Regions from separate parts of the Pseudomonas flexibilis genome, predicted to be linked through region 1. Evidence: riboswitches for the same ligand, from Rfam matches in the RefSeq annotation. Region 1 holds a riboswitch; the other holds the start of a gene.
The links. A riboswitch is a leader RNA that binds a small molecule or an ion and turns the genes downstream of it on or off. The one in region 1 is predicted to bind cobalamin.
Positions count from the first base shown of each region.

Region 2: it holds a riboswitch for cobalamin, as region 1 does, so the genes downstream of both, btuB (TonB-dependent vitamin B12 receptor) here and PT85_RS17010 (TonB-dependent receptor domain-containing protein) in region 1, are expected to answer to the same signal.

Region 1 covers NZ_JTAK01000011.1:35,751-39,147, reverse strand. The annotation lists gene PT85_RS17010 (TonB-dependent receptor domain-containing protein) at 1-1,545, opposite strand, end outside; cobalamin riboswitch at 1,642-1,846, opposite strand; gene cobC (alpha-ribazole phosphatase family protein) at 2,040-2,558, opposite strand; gene PT85_RS17000 (adenosylcobinamide-GDP ribazoletransferase) at 2,543-3,319, opposite strand; gene cobT (nicotinate-nucleotide--dimethylbenzimidazole phosphoribosyltransferase) at 3,316-3,397, opposite strand, start outside.
Region 2 covers NZ_JTAK01000001.1:176,393-179,789, reverse strand. The annotation lists gene btuB (TonB-dependent vitamin B12 receptor) at 1-1,703, opposite strand, end outside; cobalamin riboswitch at 1,818-2,038, opposite strand; gene PT85_RS00890 (chalcone isomerase family protein) at 2,166-2,708, shown strand; gene PT85_RS00885 (DUF3833 domain-containing protein) at 2,721-3,260, shown strand; gene PT85_RS00880 (GNAT family N-acetyltransferase) at 3,287-3,397, opposite strand, start outside.

The DNA.
Region 1 (3,397 bases):
CGCACGGTCCTCGGCGTTCAGCAGGCTCAGACTGAGGTGGTTCTGCCAGCCCAGCAGGTCTGCCGACACCGTGACTTCGATGCCGTCGATGCGGGCCTCGTCCAGGTTGGCCGGCGGCCAACCGTTGATGGCGTCTTCCAGTTCGGTGCGATAGGCAGCTGCCTCGATATCCACCTGCGGGCTGACCAGGCCGGTCCAGCGCAGTTCGTAGGTTCGCGAGGTTTCCGGCTGTAGGTCCGGGTTGCCGCCGGAGCATCCCCAGCCGGGATAACAGTTCACTGGGTAGTAAAGGTCGCTGAGCAGCGGAGCCCGGAAGCCTTCCGCATACGATAGCGTGACCTGGTGCCGGTCATTCAGGGGCAATTTGAATGCGGCGTTCCACGAGTTCTCAGTGCCGAACTGCTGGTTGTCATCGTGGCGCACGCCCACTTCGGTGCCGAAATTCTCGCCGTTGTAGCTGTGCTGGAGGAAGGCGGCTGCGTTGTAGCGGGAGTCTTCCGTGTAGCGTCCGGAGTTGTGGATATGGTCGCGGTACCAGTCGAGGCCGACCTGTAGGCGCTGTGCATCGCTCAGGGACAGGCTGTTTGTCCAGTTCAGGCTTTCGCGCTCGGTTTCGTTGAAGCTGTCGGTCACCGCCGCCCTGTCGAGGTTGTGCATTTCGCCTTCCGAGTAACCCAGTTCCAGGCGTGTACTCCAGAGTTGAGTCAACTGGTGGCTGAGGTAGGCGGAATAGAAGCTGTTCTTGACCTCGTCGTAGGGGAACTGGCTCCAGCCGAAGCCATCGTATTCGTACTCACTATCCGTGTGGCTGATGTTCAGCCCGGCCTCGGTCTGCGAGCTGAAACGATGATTGAGATTCAGGGCAATCGAGGAGTTTTCAAACCCGTCGTTGTCGGCATCCGTTCCGGTGCGCAGGCTGGAGCGGCTGAAGCCATTGCTCTGCTCGTGGTTAAGGCTCAGGTTGAAGCGGGTGGCGTTGTTGCCGCCGGACAGGCCTAGGGATTGCTCCCATGTGTCGTGGCTGCCGTAGGCAACCCGAACGCGCGGAGACAGGCCGGGTCCTTCGGCTCGGCGGGTAAAGATCTGGATGACACCGCCGATGGCATCGGAACCGTAGATGGCTGAGCGCGGGCCGCGCAGGATTTCGACCCGTTCAATTTGATCCACGCTCAGAGTGTTCAGTGGAGCACCGCCGAGGTTGGTGTCGTTGGCGCGCTGGCCGTCGATCAGCACCAGTGTCTGTGCCGTCTTGGTGCCGCGGACGAACACCCCAACGGTTGAGCCGCGTCCGCCGTTCTGCATGACCTGCACGCCTGGGGTGCGGCGCAGAAGATCGGGCACAGTGCTCGGCTGCAGGCGTTCGATGTCATCGCGGGTAAACACGGTTACGGCGCTGTAGGTGTCGCCCTTGCTTTCGGCGGTACGCGAGGCCGTTACCACCACCTCCGGCAGCTTCAGCTGTTCATCGAAGCGTGGGGTTTCATTGGCGGCGAATGCCGCAGGGGAGGCCAGGGCAATCGCCAGGGCCAGGCGGGACAGTTTCATCAGAAGAATTCCTCAAAAGATCAATGCTTTTGAGGAGGGCAGGAACACAAGCGCGGCATACGGGAGACAGCGCTTGACGGTGCCGCCCTCCGCAACACCAGTCGCTTCCTGTCGGCCGGTCTCCGGACTCATGACCCTGACGACTCCGCCTTCCCGGGAAAATTCCCAGTGGCTGTTGGAGTCGCCGCCCGAGGGGCGGTCATTCACCGTTGCGGGGGCAGTGCCGGGATGGCTCCAAAGAGCGCCACCGGCTTCCCGTTTAACGCAAAAACGCTTGCGCACCGACAAGAAAAACGCGCGCACCATAACGGGCGGGGGGCGTGGAGGCAATGACCGGGGTTAAGAATGGCCTGGCGCCTGCGGGTGGCGGCGTCCGATGCGCGGCGCCGCTTTTGTGCTTGTGGGAGCGAATTCATTCGCGAGCTTCTGGCTGCGGAGCGCACTAAGAGCTCGCGAATGAGCTCCCACAGGTCAGTGCGCAGGCCGCGCTTCTGTTACAGGCGCAGCAATTGGCCGTAGCCCACCGGCCGGCGAAACGCCGTTTCCAGGGGTTCGCCGAGCAGCAGGTGATGCAGCGCGCGGATCGGCCCGGCATGGGTGATCAGCAGGGCATCGCCGGTTTCGATCTCGTCGAGGAACTCCCGCAGCCGGGCCAGCAGTTCGGGCAGGGATTCGCCGCCGGGCGGCGCGGCACTCTGCCAGTGATCGCCCCAGTGGCGCGCCTCGGGGGAATCCAGCTCCGCCCAGGTGCGGCCTTCCCAGGCGCCGAAGTTCAGCTCCATCAGCCGCGCATCGGCGCAGTAGGGCACTTCCAGCGCATCGGCCAGTGTGCGGCAGCGCAGGCTGGGGCTGCTCCACACCGGCGGCAGGCCGTCGGGAAAGGTCTGGGCCAGCTCATTTCGCACGGCCTGGGCTTCGGCAGCGAAGCTGTCGGTCAGCGGTACATCCAGCTGGCCGTAGCACAGCCCCGGCGCGCAGCCGACGCGGGTGTGGCGGATCAGATAAAGCGGCACAGCGCCAACGCCCCGAGCAGGAAGGTCAGCTCGCTCAATTGTTGCAGCGCACCCAGGCAGTCGCCGGTAAACCCGCCGATCCACTTGCGCAGCCAGCGGGCGAACCACAGGCGCAGGGGAATCAGCGGCAGCACCGCCAGCCACAGCAGGGGCGGCAGTTCGATCCACAGGAATGGCGCCAGGGCCAGCGCGGCGGCGATCAGCAGGCCGAGCAGCGAGATGCGCACCGCCAGCGGCTTGGCCTTGCCTTCCGGGCGCGCATAGGACTCGGTGAGCATCATGGTCGCCGCGTTCAGGCGGCCGACGGCATGGGCGAGGATCATCAGCGGAATCACCAGTGCGGCGGGCAGCGACACCAGCAGCAGGAACTTGCCGCCCAGCGCCGCCAGCAGCGTGGCGGCGCCGTAGGTGCCCAGCCGGGAGTCCTGCATGATGGTGAGGATGCGCTCGCGGTCCCAGCCGCCACCCATGCCGTCCATGCAGTCGGCCAGGCCGTCCTCGTGGAAGCAGCCGGTGAGCAGCAGACCGAACACCATGCTCAGGAAGATGGCGATCGGCGCATCCCACAGGAAGCTGGCGCCCCAGTAGACCAGCGCGCAGGCCGCGCCGATCAGCGTGCCGATCAGCGGGAAGTAAATCGCCGCCCTGTTCAGCTCGTCCTCGGAATAGGGCACCCGCGCGGGGATCGGCACCCGGGTGAAGAACTGCAGGGACAACAGGAAACGGTCGGTCTCCCGGCGCAGGGCGGAACGCTCGCTCATCGGTCGGAGACGCCGGCGGATTCGAACGAGGCCATCTCGTTGAGGAAGCCGCAGGCGGCCTGCAACAGCGGGAAGGCC
Region 2 (3,397 bases), on a different contig from region 1:
GCATCGAAGCGGTAGCTGTTGGCGAACACCCCGGCGCCCACCCCGAAGGCGCCGAAGCGGCGCTCCAGGTCCAGGTTCAGGCTGCGCTTGGCGCGACGCGGCAGCAGGTGGCCGCGGTTCTCCGGGCTGAGGTCGCGGGGGTCGAGCAGGGTGAGGTTGCCGGTCAGCCGCCAGCCCCACAGCTCGGTGCCGGCAAAGGCCTCCAGTCCGCGTATCCGCGCACTGCTGATGTTGGTGGGGCGCATCGGGCTGCGGCCCTGCCACTCGATCAGGTCGTCGATCTGGTTCTCGAAGGCATGCAGGCTCCACTCGCCCCACGCCTGGCCGCCTTCCAGGCCCAGCTCGTAGCTCTGCGAGGTTTCCGGCTGCACATCCGGGTTGCCGGCGGTCGACGCGCTGGCCGGATAGTAGAGATCGTTGAAGGTCGGTGCGCGAAAGGCGGTGCCGTAAGAGGCGCTGAGGCTCAGCGCGTCGCTGAGCGCATAGCGCCAGGCCAGGCTGCCGGTGCCGTGACCGCCGAAGAACTCGTCGCGGTCGTGGCGCAGCGCGGCCTGCAGGCCGTGGCGGCCGAAGCGCGCCTGGTACTGCGCGAACACCCCGCGATTGAAGCGCGAGTCCTCGGCGTACCGGCTGGTGGTGTCGATGCGGTCGCGCTGGTAGTCCAGCCCCAGGCTGAGCAGTTGACCGGCGCCCAGGCGGATATCGTTCTGCCAGGCGAGGCTGTCGCGCAGGGTGTCGAAGCGGGAGTACAGGCGATCGTCCTGGAAGTTCTCGCTGCGGTCCTCGCTGTGCCCGCCTTGCAGGGTGACGTTCCAGGCCGCCAGCGGCGTGAAGCGCGCGCGCAACCCCAGCACCTGCAGATCGCCTTCGCTGTAGGCGTCGAAACCGGAGGTGCCGCGCGTGTTGCGGCTGTCGAACTCGCTGCGGTTTTCGCTCTGCAGCCAGTTGGCGTCCAGCTCCAGTCCACCGGCGAAGCGGTAGCCGCCACGCAGCGACGCCGAGTGTTCGCGGAAACCGTCGGCGTCCGGCTCGTAGGCGGCCGGCGCGGCCGGCCGGAAACTGCGGGCGTTGATGCCGTCCGTGGACTCGCTCACCAGCCCGAGGCTGAACCAGCCCGGTCCGTTGCTGCCCTGCAGTCCGGCGCTACCCCGGTAGGTGGAGCGGCTGCCGGCGCTGACGGCGAAACCCGGCGTGAACCCGACTTCTTGGGCCTGGCGGGTGAAGATCTGAATCACCCCACCCATGGCCTCCGAGCCATACAGGCTGGAGCGCGGGCCGCGCACCACTTCGATGCGCTCGATCTGCTCGACCGGGATGTTCTGCAACGCCGCGCTGCCGGAGGTGGCGGAGCCGATCTTGATGCCGTCGACCAGCACCAGCAGGTGCTTGTCGTGGGTGCCGCGCAGCGACACGGTGGTGGCCTTGCCCCTGCCGCCGTTGCTCCACACGTTGACGCCGGCCAGGCTGCGCAGCAGCTCCGGCACGTCGCGCGGCTGCTGGCGCTCGATGTCCTCGCGGGTGATGACGCTGCTGGAGGCGATCGCTACCGTCGCCTGCTCGGTGCGGGTGGCGGTCACCACCGACTCGGCCAGCAGCAGCGGCTCGGCGGCCAGCGCCAGGGACACACAGGAAAGAGAAAGGTAAAGCGAAACGACGCCCAGCAGCACACCGGCGGCCGGACGATCAACAGGCTTGCGAATCAAGGGATGAACTCCGTCGTGCCTACCCGCACGACTCAAGGTCGACGACCACAGACGGAGAACGAAAGATGCGGACGCGCGCCAGGGCACGCCCATCAGCCCAGCGCCCGCCGCACTGCCGTGGAAATGCGCCAGGCCGGTCTCCGGGCTTGCGAGCGGAACCCGTGGGGGTTCCCGAATACCGCGCCTTCCCATGCCGGAGCACAGTGGCCAACTGCGGTTTCTAGACTCGCCTACCGTTGCGGGGGCAGCGCCGGAATTGCCACGGTCAGAGCGTGGCGCACCGGCTTCCCTGTTTCACCCCCGCGAACGGGGGCACCTGAAGCTGGCGCGCAGGGTAGTGATCCCGGACGGCAGCGTCAATGCGCACAGCTGTTCATCGCCTGCTGGTCATCGCAAAACCTGTACATTTTTAAGTATTCGTATAGATTTATGGGCAGGTATCGACTGCTGCGGGCTCCCAAGATGATCACGCTCTCTGCACTGCGCCACATCGCCCATTCCTGTGCGCTCAGCCTGCTGCTGCTCGCCGGCGCCGCACAGGCCAGCTGGCAGGACGCCTTGCCCGAGGCGCGTCTGATCGGCGGTGGCGACCTGCGACTGTTCGGCTTCCGCATCTACACCGCGCGGCTGTGGAGTCCCACCGAGCCGTTTCGCGCCGATGCGCCGTTCGCCCTGGAACTCACCTATCACCGCAGCATCGAGCGCGACGACCTGGTCGAGGCCAGCCTCAAGGAAATCCGTCGCCTGAATGGCGATGCCATCAATGCCGCCCAGCTGCAGCGCTGGCAGGCGCAGATGCGGCGGGCGTTCGTCGATGTGCAGCCCGGCGAGCGCATCATCGGCGTACACCTGCCGGACCAGGGCGCGCGCTTCTATGCCGGCACACGCCTGCAGCACGAGATCGCCGACCCGGAATTCGCCCGCGCGTTCTTCGCCATCTGGCTCGACCCGCGCACCCGCAACCCCGAACTGCGCGCCCGCCTGCTGGGCGACGCCCGCCCCTGACCGGAGACCGCCATGTTCAAGCGCCTTGCCCTGCTGTTGTCCCTTGCCGTCGCCCTGGCCGGCTGCGCCGTGGAGGTGGACCACTACCGCGACCAGACCCCGCCCCTCGACCTGCGCCAGTACTTCACCGGCCGGGTGGACGCCTGGGGCATGTTCCAGAAACGCTCGGGCGAGGTGGTCAAGCGTTTCAGCGTGGCGATCAACGGCTACTCGCGCGGCGAGCAACTGATCCTCGAAGAGGACTTCACCTTCAGCGACGGCAGCACCGACCGCCGCGTGTGGACCTTCACCCCGGACGGCCCCGATCACTGGCGCGGCACCGCCCACGACGTGGTCGGCGAAGGCCACCTGCAGGTCGCCGGCAACGCCCTGCGCCTGCGCTACACCCTGCGCCTGCCGGTGGGCGACAGCGTCTACGACGTGAAGCTGGACGACTGGATGTACCTGATCGACGAACACACCCTGGCCAATCGCTCGTTCATGACCAAGTTCGGCGTCGAGGTCGGGCAGATCACGCTGTTCTTCCGCAAGCGCGGGGCGGAGGGGGCGTAGCGGATTGGCCGCGCAGCCTGGCCGGCTTACACGGCAAGAAAATAGCTGTAGAACCCCTCCTCCCGCCGATAACCCAGCGCCTCGTACAGCCGCTGGGCGTTGAGGTTGTCCACTGCCGTCTGCAAACCGAGGCCCTT